DNA from 3 places in the Desulfotomaculum sp. genome. Region 3 is predicted to be linked to each of the others. Evidence: riboswitches for the same ligand, from Rfam matches in the RefSeq annotation. Region 3 holds a riboswitch; each other region holds the start of a gene.

Region 1 (4,278 bases), on a different contig from region 3:
CGGTACAGAACGCATTTTTGTTTGTGCCGGCCAGCGGTGAACCGGTATTAGCGATTAAAAAGAGCTTGCAACGGGGTAAAAACGAGTCACCCCTAAAGCATATTGTTCCTTTTGGAAGTCCTAAGGAAATTCCCTCCATTCTCGGTGCATTTGGCTATACGAAGTTTGAAAAAATTGGCTGGGAATTAGATGTACTGCCGGTAAATCTGTATCAAAGGTATCAGAAAATTTTCCCCAAGGCAGAGTTTATCGATATTTCACCAACTATAAAAACGATTCGAGCCATTAAATCACCCTATGAAATAGAATTGATCAGGGATTCCGCAAGCGTAATAGGAAAAGCCCATTTAGCGGTACCGTCATTTTTACGTGAGGGGATGTTGGAGATTGAGTTGGCTGCACTCTTTGAGGCAGAAATGCGTAAAAGAGGGTATTCCGGTTGCTGCAAAATGAGATCCTTTAATCAGGATTTATTTTTAGGAAATACCTGTTCAGGGTATAGTGCCACCGCACCAAGTTTCTTAGATGGGCCAATTGGCGGCACGGGAGTTTCTGTAACCCATCCCCACGGTGCCGGATGGAAAAAGATTAGCCGCAATGAAGCTGTCTATATTGATTATACCTGTGTGGTAAATGGTTATACCTCGGATCAAACCAGAATTTTTTGCATAGGTGAATTAAGTTCTCGGATGGTTAAGGCCTTTGAAGCTGCTTTATTTATTGAGTCGGAAATTATCAAAGCAATTAAGCCAGGCACCCCCGCAGAGGAACCTTATTTATTGGCCATGAAATTGGCAGAGGAAATGGGTCTAAAGGATAATTTTATGGGCTATCAGGAGGATAAGGTTAAATTTATCGGGCATGGTATAGGTTTGGAAGTGGATGAATTGCCGATCTTTGCCAAGGGATTGAAGACCTCCATATTACCTGGCATGACCTTTGCCCTGGAACCTAAATTTATCTTTGCTGAGGGCGCCATTGGTATTGAAAACAGTTTTGTAATGACCGAGCATGGTCCAGATTATTTAAGTATGACACCCAATGTGATTACCTATATAAAATAATTAGGAGGGGAAATAATGGAAAAGAAAGTAATGTGGGACGAAAACCTTAGCAATGAGCAATTAGCCAAATTGTCCATGGAGATGTTTCATCGTATTGTCATTCATCATGCCTTATGGTTTAATGAAGTCCAGCATCAGCTGGGTTTTCCTGAGGCACTGAAGATTTTGGATGCAGCCTACCAGAAGAGCTTTAATATTCAAATGAAGCGTTTTGGTAAATTCTTTGGCTTTGAAATGGAAAATGGTGTACCAAAACCCTTTTTAGCGATGCCTAGGGAAAAACTTTTGGCCCTGCTTAACGATACAGCAGTTAACTGGCTGGCCAATGATGGAGTGTGGTTCCAGGCTGTTGAATTCAAACATGGCATGAATGATGCTAAACGCTGCAATGATTCCTGCTGGGGAAAATTTTCACCCTTCGAGGCAGATTCAATTAAACGTTTCTTAGGCTTAGAGGAAAAACCAGGTCTGGAAGGCCTTAAGAAAGCCCTGCAGTTTAGAATGTATGCTAGGATCAATGTACAATCCATTATTGATGAAAGTCCCAATAGTATTGTCTTTCAGATGAATGATTGCCGGGTGCAGTCTGCCCGGAAACGCCAAGGTTTAGATGATTACCCCTGTAAATCTGCCGGTCTGGTTGAGTATGCAACATTTGCCAGGACCATTGATTCGAGAATTAAGACCGAATGTATCGGCTGCCCACCGGACGCCCACCCTGAAGAGTGGTTCTGTGCTTGGCGTTTTATCTTAGTTGAGGAAGCTTAGTGCCACTTGCTAGATTAACTTAATACTTTAGTTGCTGGAATAGGTGCTTTACTCTGAAAAGGTAAAGCTTAAAAGGGAAGTCGGTGCAAGGCCGACGCGGTACCGCCACTGTAATGAGGAGGAGCCCCACAAAATACCACTGGGAAAAAACCTGGGAAGGTGTGGGGTTCCGATGATCCGAAGCCAGGAAATCTGCCTATGCCAGGTTACCACTATCCCTACGGATGTATAGGAGGTGGCTTCATGGTGTATGTGCTGTTTCCCGGCATCGTCATAAAACCCCGGTACATTTGTAGAACCGGGGTTTTTAATTTGCCCAACTAGGATACAAACAAATCGCAATTACATGAATGAAAAAGGTGAGTATCGGAATGAGGAAAAAAAGAATTTGCTTAAGGATTACTTCAATACTAATCACCCTTTGTTTTATTTTGAATACGACATTTTTAACGATTCCCAACCTGGCAGTGGCCAGTGAACCGGGTAAGACCTATACCGCCAGTCAGTTATCCCAAAAAGCCATTGAATTTATACATAAGCAATATCAGGCCGGTGAAAAAATCGATGGCTATACTGCCTACGTATTAGCCCTAGGCGGCGAGGATCTGGGGTCTGAAAAATGGACCAATAATGGCAAAACATTAAAACAAGAAATCAAAGAATTGTCCAATTTGCTGGGGGATCATCTTACCTTAATCAGTTATATATGCAACACCCAGAATGACGATGGCAGCTTTGGACCTTTAGGCAATGAATATGGAACGAAAGGCCCGTTGCTGGCCTTAGCATCCATTAAAAATGACCTGGTGCCTGGAGTAGAGAGGCAGCAGGTAGAGGATGCCATTCATAAAGCCATTCATTACTTCCAAGAGAAATATCAGAGCGGTACCATTACCTATGATGCACAAGGTTTTAGCCTTGATTATCGCTGTATCGAAGCCTTGGTCAAGGCAGGCGAAGACCTTTCAGCAGACGGGTGGATATACCAAGGAACCTCTCTCCGGGATGCTGTGCTTGCTTCTGCCGCTGTTACTGCCGCCAACCCAGCAGCCACAGCGGTGGAATTGGCTAAAGAATTGGCAGCCCTTGATGCAGTGCAAGCATACTCAGCCAATGCAGAAGCACCCACCCTGGCCGCAGCAATTGGTTTGGATGCAGCAAATAATGTTGAGTTAGACGAAGCCACAGAGATTGAAACAGAAACAGAAACAATCGCTGAAGTGAGGGAAACCCCGGCTAGCGAGGTTATATCAGAAGAAACAACAAATGAAACCGAGTTAGAAGCAGCCCCAGAAATTGAAACAGAAACATTCGTTGAGGCCGAATCATTTTCAGCAATCGAGATTACATCCGAGGAAGCAATTGATGAACCTAAATTAGAAGTAACGACAGAAATTGAAGCAGAAGTAACAGAAGTAACGTTTGAGGCTAAATCAACCCCAAGCATAGAGGAAACAACGGAGGAAATGAACAATGAGGTTGCGTTAAACGAAAACGTTGCAAGGGAATTATCTGTTACGGATGAAGTATACTCAGACATTGTTACCGAAATTAATTTAAACGTAGTTGAAGTTGAGCAGACCTTACCTCCCACAGATAGCATGGCCCCAATTCATGAAAAAAAATATAAGGCACCGGATGCAGCTGTCCTAGCGAATTCGATTGCCCAACAACAGGCGGCAGATGGCAGCTTTGGAACAAGTATCTATGATCATGTGACCGTGCTTCATGCATTGGGTAAAGCAGGCCTGCTGGAGGGCATTGACCAAGAAAAGGCCTTTGCCTATATTGATGGTTTAAAAAAGATTCACAAAGATATTTTTGGTTATGACGCCGGGGTAGCCTGGGGATCTGAATGGACACCGGAGGAAGCAGACACCACTGCCCAGGTTATGACTGCCCTTAGTTATTTTGATGCAACAAAGGATGTAAATGAGACTATCCAGGACGGTCTGAGCTATCTTAGGGATGTGCAAGACCCGGATAGGGCTGCCATCGCTATTAATAGCTGGGATAGTACCTATAACACGGCTGAAACATTGATTGCCCTAAAGGCCCTGAAAAGATCCTATGATGAGTATGCCGGTTCCGGTTCAGCCTGGACAAAAAAATCTAGAACAAATACGCTGGCAAAGTGTTTACTGGCCCTTAACCAATGGAATGATACCCCCCAAAAGGAAAAATTAGCTGATCAGTTAGTAAAGCGGCACGCCGGCAAGGAATCCTTTGAAAATAGTGTTTATAGTGATATGTTGGCCTATATTGCCCTCGGTGAAGCGGGAACGCTGGGCAGCTTAAATGCTATTGATGTTAAGGAATATATCCTGTCCAAACAAAATAAGGCAGACGGTTCTTGGGGGGAAACCTTTGACAGCTATTATTACCCTGATTTTCTCTCGACCACCCAGGCTATCCGGTCACTTACTTACCTGCCGAATGCTGCTGC
Region 2 (4,278 bases), on a different contig from region 3:
CAGTCAGGGTTAATCCACAGTTTGGACGGAGGCAAAACCCACATTAATTGTCTGATTTTCTCTTCCAGTTCCTCTGTGGAGGGAACCCTGGGAGAGTGAATATCATAAATGCCGGGTCCAATTTCTTTATCATATCCTTGGGCCGAAAAAACAGCCAACAGTTTATTACCGCTTCTTGAGGTTTCAATGGTAATAACATCGGCATCCATTTTCTCGATGGTATGGATAATATCATTGAAATCGCTAGAGCACATATGGGTATGGATCTGCGTTTCTAAGGCAGCCGAACTAACAGCCAATTTAAACGATTTAACAGCCCAATTTTCATAATAAGCAACTTTTTCTTTTCGTAGGGGATACCCTTCTTTGAGTGCGGCTTCGTCAACCTGAATAATCTTGATGCCAGCATTTTGAAGATCATGAATCTCATCCCGAATGGCCAAGGCAATTTGTTCACAGACAGCAGATCGTTCGATATCATTTCGACAAAAGGACCCATTAAGAATGGTTATAGGTCCGGTTAACATTCCCTTGACAATTTTATTGGTTTTGCTTTGGGCATATCGGATTGTATGAATGGTCATTGGTTTTGGTCTGCTGACATCCCCATAGATAATTGGAGGTTTTACACAACGGCTGCCATAGCTTTGCACCCAGCCATTTTTTGTGAGAATAAAACCTAAGAGTTGTTCACCAAAGTACTCCACCATGTCATTTCTTTCTGGTTCGCCATGTACCAAAACATCCAGCCCAATATCCAGTTGAAATTGTATGCAGGTATCAATGTGTTTTTTAATTCCTTTATCATATTCTGCTTGAGAAATAATGTTATTTTTAAAATCCCGTCTCAGTTTCCTAATCTCATTGGTTTGAGGAAAACTTCCAATGGTTGTTGTCGGAAGCAGAGGAAGATTGAGTATTCTCCGCTGAATGTCATTCCTGTCGTTAAAAGAGCCTACTCGTTCCTTTTTTTCAATGCAACATACTCTCCCTCGAACCAGAGGGTTTATTGCTTTAGGTGATTGTTGTTTTGTTATAAATATACGTTGATTATCTTTTAAAATGGATGGGTGGTCCTCAGAATCCCTTTCAATAAAAAATAACTTGGCAAGATCCGATAGTTCTTCAAGTTTTTCCCGGGCAAAACTCAGCCATGACTTAATCTCTTTGTCTAGCTGGTTCTCATGTTCCAAAGAATAAGGAACATGTAATAGAGAACAGGTGGTGGAAAGGATGATATCTTCCCTTTTTACATGTTTTTCTATATTTTCAAGTAAAGTCAAGGTACTTCGATAGTCATTTCTCCAAATATTTCTTCCGTCGACAATGCCTGCAATTAGTTTTTTACCGTTCAGGCAATTCAGAATTTTTAGATTTTCCGGTCCGTATAGAAAATCCAGTCCGATACCATAAATCGGAATATCAAACAGTGTTTTTACGGCTTCCACCGCATGATCAAAATAAGTCATGACGATCAGTCTAAGCCTGCTATCCACGTTGGCTAATTCTTTATAGGATAAGTAAAACAGTTCAAGGATTCTTTTGTCCAGATCCTTTACGACGATTGGTTCGTCAAATTGAATGTATACTTCATCATCAAGAAAAGCCATTTTCTTAAGCAGAGAAACGTAACAAGGCAAAATTCTTTGGAGTAGTTCCAAGGTATCCGGATTACGATCAACACGTTTGGAAAGAGATAAAAAGGTTATGGGTCCGATCAAATTAATTTTTGTGCGGATGCCATATTCTTTTGCTTCTAAATACTCATTGATTATTTTATCTGCATTTAATGAGAAGTCCATGGTATCGGAAAGTTCCGGGACAATGTAGTGATAATTGGTATTAAACCACTTCATCATTTCCAGCGCCACAGCGTTACTCGTTCCGCGGGCCATAGCAAAATAAAGCTCTTGTTCGTTGTGGATGGTACGAAATCTTTCCGGTATTGCATTTAACATCATTGCTGTATCGAGCATGTTATCATACAAACTAAAATCATTGCTGCTAATAAAAGAGATACCAGCCTCTTTTTGATGTAACCAGTGTCTTCGACGTAATTTTCTTGCCCGATCGGCAAGCTCTGCAAAACGGATTTTTTGATCCCAATAATGTTCAAGGGCTTTTTTCAGTTCTCTCTGTTCGCCGATTCTCGGAAAACCGACTACATAAGTGGCTGCTCCTGTGTACAAAGTAATTCCTCCTTTTTTGTTTGCGCGACAAAAAATTAGCAAATTACCATGGTACTCGGACTCCGGATTTGCCAAAACAGCCTTCCGTTACCGTAGCGCGACTGTGTCCGATTCTCACGGACTTCCCCATTTGCGGTAATTTGATTAATAATTATAGAGTATCCTACAATGTTTGTCTATACATTGATAGTATGCTGCCTTCGAATAAATTCACCTGCCTTGGGCTAAAGAAAGGTGTCTGAGCTTCAGTTTTGCGCTGAAGATCAGACACCTTTTCGTGTTAGCTGTCAGCCCTTAACCTTTTAGGCCCAAGGCTCATGGCCCAGGGACCTAATTAGCCTTGCAACTATCAAATACAGCAAGAAAGCGGAGGACTACTCTTTTTTAATCTCTGTATTTTCTTCTGGTACGATGGGCTCCTCGATCGCTTCTTGTTCATCCCCGCTTTCATCCTCGCTGGGATTTTCTTCGCGGGGTAAAGCACCGGGGGGTAATTCATGGATTTCAACGAGATCTTCTATCTGTTCAACACGGGTTAATTCCTCGGTCTGGCGTGGTAGTGAGCCTGGCGGTAAATCTTGAATAACAACCTCGTCCTGGATAACCTCTTGGCGGTTTAAGGCTTCTTCCTCTGATCTTAGGGTGCCTGCCGGCAAATCATGAATGACAACATCGTCTTCGATGGGGTCGTCTTTACTTTTTCTCTTAACCCGTTCACGTAGCGTTTCTCCGAGATCTTTCGTTTTGCTTTCAATTTCCTCCACCTTTTTGCTGCTTATTTCTTTCGTTAACGTACTAATTTCCTTGGTTTTTTGTACCGTGCTTTCCCAGATGTGATTTGTACTGTCTTTGAGCTGTTTAACGGTTTCGTGTAAACCGCCATCAACTTTAACCAAGTTTTCTAAGGCATCCACGGACGTTACAACTAATTCTTTACCAATGGTCTTAACAAAGGCAATTTCCATAAAGGATTTACCTTTAAATAGGCTGTTTAAAAAGTTGCCGCTAATCTCCAGGCCAACGATTTGACCACTTATTTCATCAACATAAAACTCATCTACTTCCCCGAGATCGGAACCATTTTCTGCGATAACTTTGCTGCCGATGATGTTAATTCTTTCTTTGTAAAGCTTTAAAATGTCTGGCAGGCTGGTACCCTTTTCAACGATTGCTCCTTGATCAATGGTGATGGCATCGGCACCTACGCTGCGTACTTTACCATAAGGAGCAAATTTTTGATCTTTAAACCAACCTTTTTGCTCTATAATTAGGGCGGCTATCCTTTGCTGAAACGGATCTACAACTAACCCCTTGACTGCACCCATTTCCTGGCCCTCGGCAAGACTGATGATCGGCATACCAATAAATTTTTTGCTCTTGCGCATTATTAGGCCCCCCTTTACATCAAACTCATTATATTGATCTTTATGCCCTGGCATTGTTTGATATGACCAAAAATAGGGAATAATAGGGACATATTTAGTTGGGAGGGTAATTTTATGACAGGTTCAAGGTTAAATGCAACTGTGAGAGAAACAGATACAAAATCGATTGCTAAGCAAATTAGAAAAAGCGGTGGTGTTCCCGGTGTAGTTTATGGCAAAGAAATGGGGTCCATGAGTATTTCCGTTGACGCCAAAGATTTAAAGAAAATTCTTAGTTCTGGAACCGGACGAAACACGCTTATTAATATGAGTGTAAACGGTGGCAAACAGACTGTAATGGTAAAGAGTTTACAGATGGATCCGGTGGATCGCACGATAAGGCATGTGGATTTTCAGCAAGTTTCTATAGACTCCAAAATTAAGACGGTCGTTCCCATTCAGTTGGTAGGTACTCCCAAGGGTGTCGCATTGGGTGGAGTAATTCAGCATGATTTGCGTAGTGCGGAAATTGAATGCCTGCCCAATGAAATACCGGAAGCAATTAAGGTAGATATTAGCGGTTTAGAAATTGGTGATGTCATCTCGGTAAGTGAGTTAAACGTGCCTGCGGCTGTTCGGATTTTAGATCATCAACACACAACCGTGGTAGGTTTAGCCACCATGAAGGCACCGGAGCCAGCCGGCCAGCCAGAGGTGCCACCGGA
Region 3 (4,278 bases):
ATCGCTAGCCACCGCTAACCTCACACCCTTAAAGGACTGTTGTACCGGCAGTATTTCACGATCTGTCAGCTCCGATGCCTGTTGGGCTAGAGTCAGCAGCCGTGTCACATCGATTTGTTCCTCAACTAACTGGGCCAGTGCTGTTAGGGTTTGGTTTAATTCCTTATTTTCTGCTGCGGGCAGCAGTCCCAAATGACGCTGGGGCATCACAATATCCCTTTGTTTGACCAATGCTCCCAGTAAAGGAATGCCCAGTTCCCCTTCCAACACCTGTTTAATAAATTGTCTATGACCCTCACTGCCTACTCCATTGGCAATAACGCCACAGACCTGTAAATTCGGATCAAAATTTTGGTAACCGCTAATTAGGGCCGCAGCACTGCGGGCCAACCCCTGGGCTGAAAAAACCAAAACCACCGGGGCCTTAATAATTTTGGCAACCTGGGCTGTACTGCCCCTTTCCCCTTGCCCTCTGGCCCCGTCAAATAAACCCATGACGCCTTCCACCAGGGAAAGATCCATTCCCTTGGCCCTTTTAATAAATAACTCATGCACTTTCTCCGGTGAGCCCATCCAACTGTCAAGGTTATGGGAAGTGACGCCAGCGGCTGCTTTGTGGAGGCCGGGATCGATATAATCAGGCCCTACTTTGAAGGGTTGTACCTTAATACCCCTCCGTCGGAAGGCTGACAGTAATCCCAGGGTGAGGGTAGTCTTTCCTACACCACTGTGGGTTCCGGCCAGAACAATTCTTGGTATTCTCATAGATTGCTCCTGTTTGAATATTCATACTTTTTAACGAGAGTTAGTAAAACAAATTATAGTATAAAATTTATGGCAATACAAGGAAAAGCAGCCAGGGTTTGGTTTCACCTTTTCTATCTATCCTTCACTAACTCCTGCTTCTGCGAAGGTAGCCATTTCGTTAATAATACGTAGCGCAGATTCGATAATGGGGAAAGCTAAGGCGGCACCTGTGCCCTCGCCCAATCTCATTTCCATATGCAGAATGGGTTTTAATTCTAACTTCTGCATCATATAACGGTGGCCTGGTTCTTCTGATACATGGGAGGCAAACATAAACCTACGGCTCAGAGGAGCCAGGGATTTGGCTAGCATTGCCGCTGCACCGGAGATAAACCCGTCCAGCACGACCGGAATTCCCTCTGCGGCACAACCCAAGATAACCCCCGCCATAGCACCTATTTCTAAGCCACCCACCTTGGCCAGCACATCTAGGCCATCCTTGGCATCGGGTTGATTTACCGCCAGCCCTTGCTTAATCACAGCGATCTTATGTTGCAGTCGTTGATCATCAATACCTGTGCCGCGACCAGTAATTTCCTCCGGGGCCACGCCTGTAAAAGCGGCTAAAATAGCGGCACTGGGCGTGGTATTGCCAATGCCCACCTCACCAATCCCAACCAGGGCCGGACGTTTTTTAACTTGCTGACTTAGAAGGGTGATACCAGCCTCCATGGATCGAATGGCATCATCCCTGCTCATGGCGGGACCGATGGCAAAATTATCTGTGCCGGATCTTACGCGACAGGAAATCAGACCTTCCCTTGCCAAGGGTGGTCCGGTAACCCCGACATCAGCCACCACAACCCTGGCACCAGCCTGACGGGCCAGTACATTGATACCTGCACCACCTTGCAGAAAATTGAAGATCATTTGAGGCGTTACTTCCTGAGGAAAGGCACTGACCCCTTCTGCCACTACCCCGTGATCTCCTGCTAAAACCAGTGATACCTTCTCCAGAGGAAGTTTCGGCAGAGGGGACCGCTGGATACCAGCCAACCGCCAGGCGATCTCCTCTAATATGCCCAGGCTGCCAGGTGGTTTGGTCAGTCTGTCTAACCTCTGTTTGGCCTGTTCTTCACAGGTCTGGTCCGGTAGTTGAATCCTGGCAAGTGTTTCAGTTAATAAAGACATTTTTTTACCTCCTTTATTTCAAATGGCCATGAGCCTTGGGCTTTTTTAGCCATCAGCCATCAACCATCTACCCATGTCATCCTTGCTGGTGCCGCTGGCAGGGTGAACTTGCCTGAAAAATAAAAAGTCCTCAGCCTTAATAGGCCGAGAACTTTTCCATCATTCTCAGAATTTGTATTTTTACAGGCAGGTCTCCTGACTTGCGGGTCATTGCCGGATACCCGCCTTCCCAACCCAAGGTCAGTGGCAAAATGGGTATTCGCTTACCGCTTACAGTGGCGGGACCGTTCGGGACTTGCACCCGATTCCCTATTCTCCCCTACCGGGGCACCTGGAAAAATTATACTCTTTAAAGGATTGTATCGTTTTTTTATGATTCTGACAATATATATTTTCTATGGCATAAGAAGGACTCGGTTTTTTACATGGGTTTTTATGGACATAATGGAATATATATGTTATGATGGCACCATAATTTAATACTTCGTGTTTGGTTCCCCCTATGGGGGCTTAAAAGGGAATCGGGTGCAAATCCCGAACGGTCCGGCCACTGTAAATGGCTAGTTTGTTTCAGTTTACACCACTGGTACTACTGGGAAGGTAGAAGCAAATTTTTATGCCTGAGTCAGGAGACCTGCCAAACAAAAAAACTGACCCTCCCGAGGAGAGGTAAGCAGTTAAACCGGGGTTTATCCTGGTTTTTTTGACTTGCCTTAACGTTTAATTAGTTAAGGTTTTTTATTTTGTAAAGGTGGTTATTGTAATGGAAAAAAAAGCTATTCTACTGGTAACCTTTGGCACCACTGTGGATCAAGCAACCGCTGCATTTAAAAAATTAGAGGATCAAGTCAGAGTAGTTTTCCCCGGTATCGAACTACGCTGGGCCTACACGGCAAAGAGTATTCGTGGGGTATTGGCCAAAAGAGGTATCCAGATAGACAGTCCGATTACTGCTTTGGCTAGGCTGCAGGATGAAGGCTATACCAGGGTAGTGGTACAGTCCGTGCATATCATACCAGGCATGGAATACTATGATCTGGTCAATGTGGTAGATAATATGTCTCACCTGCGAGGTATTTCCGGCAAGCAGTTTCAGAGTAAAATAGGTAAGTTTGGTTTTCATCAATTAACCCTGGGGGCGCCACTCCTTTATCATCTGACAGACTACCAGGAGGTTGTGGCCTGTATCAAGGATCTGGTTCCTGCGGACCCCCAACATGCTCTGGTACTGGTGGGTCATGGCAGTGATCATCATAGCTTTAGTGTCTACGGTTGCCTAAATGATATGCTGCGTCAAACCTATCCAAATGTTATCCTTGGTACCATTGAGGGTTATCCTTCATTAACGGATGTTAAGGCTGATCTTGCCAGGAAGGATTTTCAAAAGGTAACGCTCGTCCCCTTTATGAATATTGCCGGTGATCATGCCATCAATGATTTGGCCGGGTCTGAGCCAGATGCCTGGCAAAATGAATTGGCTCAAAACTATCCGGTAACAACTCTTCTCAAGGGCCTTTTGGAATTTGATAACATTGTGGAAATCTACATCAAGCATATACGACAGGCCTATGAACTTCTTAACTAGTTAGAAAACCAGTGCTAAAACAGGCAAGCGATATGTCAAAATATTGGGAAAATTGTATTAAAGGGGGACTTAGAACCATGAAATATCGGGTTACTTCACTTTGGGTCGTTTTCTGCTTATTATTCCTTACTCCTAATGCCGCCTATGCGATGCATATTGCCGAGGGTTTTCTACCTGCCGGTTGGTGCTTATTCTGGTTGGCCCTATCGGCTCCCTTTGTTATCTGGGGACTTCGCTCCATTCGCAAAACTTTACAGGCAAACCCAAATCTAAAAATGCTGCTGGGTTTGGCGGGGGCCTTTGTGTTTGTTCTTTCCGCTTTAAAAATCCCTTCGGTCACAGGCAGTTGTTCTCACCCCACCGGTGTGGGACTGGGTGCCATTTTGTTTGGTCCCGCCGTGATGAGTGTTCTAGGTTGTATTGTTTTGTTATTTCAGGCTTTATTATTGGCCCACGGTGGGATAACAACCCTTGGTGCCAATGTGTTTTCCATGGGTATTGTGGGTCCCTTCGTATCTTTTGGCATTTACCAACTGTTAAAGAAGCGGAATGCGAAGGTTGCGGTGTTTTTGGCTGCTTCATTGGGTGATATGGCGACCTACATGGTTACCTCCCTCCAATTGACCTTGGCATTCCCCGACAGTACGGGCGGTTATTTAATTTCTTTTTATAAGTTCATGAGCATTTTTGGTATTACCCAACTTCCATTAGCCATAACAGAAGGATTATTGACTGTATTTGTTTTTAGCTTACTG

What was found. A riboswitch is a leader RNA that binds a small molecule or an ion and turns the genes downstream of it on or off. The one in region 3 is predicted to bind cobalamin.
Region 1: it holds a riboswitch for cobalamin, as region 3 does, so the genes downstream of both, AC1U9Z_RS08005 (S-layer homology domain-containing protein) here and AC1U9Z_RS01560 (sirohydrochlorin cobaltochelatase) in region 3, are expected to answer to the same signal.
Region 2: it holds a riboswitch for cobalamin, as region 3 does, so the genes downstream of both, metE (5-methyltetrahydropteroyltriglutamate--homocysteine S-methyltransferase) here and AC1U9Z_RS01560 (sirohydrochlorin cobaltochelatase) in region 3, are expected to answer to the same signal.

Annotation. Positions count from the first base shown of each region.
Region 1 covers NZ_CEVWQM010000010.1:91,311-95,588, reverse strand. Annotated here, with positions in the region: gene AC1U9Z_RS08015 (M24 family metallopeptidase) at 1-1,064, shown strand, start outside; gene AC1U9Z_RS08010 (DUF6125 family protein) at 1,080-1,832, shown strand; cobalamin riboswitch at 1,857-2,046, shown strand; gene AC1U9Z_RS08005 (S-layer homology domain-containing protein) at 2,204-4,278, shown strand, end outside.
Region 2 covers NZ_CEVWQM010000033.1:31,048-35,325, reverse strand. Annotated here, with positions in the region: gene metE (5-methyltetrahydropteroyltriglutamate--homocysteine S-methyltransferase) at 1-2,189, opposite strand, end outside; cobalamin riboswitch at 2,230-2,363, opposite strand; gene AC1U9Z_RS16005 (PRC-barrel domain-containing protein) at 2,564-3,574, opposite strand; gene AC1U9Z_RS16000 (50S ribosomal protein L25) at 3,689-4,278, shown strand, end outside.
Region 3 covers NZ_CEVWQM010000002.1:100,385-104,662, forward strand. Annotated here, with positions in the region: gene AC1U9Z_RS01550 (cobyrinic acid a,c-diamide synthase CobB) at 1-765, opposite strand, end outside; gene cobT (nicotinate-nucleotide--dimethylbenzimidazole phosphoribosyltransferase) at 883-1,938, opposite strand; cobalamin riboswitch at 2,107-2,288, opposite strand; cobalamin riboswitch at 2,413-2,594, shown strand; gene AC1U9Z_RS01560 (sirohydrochlorin cobaltochelatase) at 2,702-3,523, shown strand; gene AC1U9Z_RS01565 (energy-coupling factor ABC transporter permease) at 3,601-4,278, shown strand, end outside.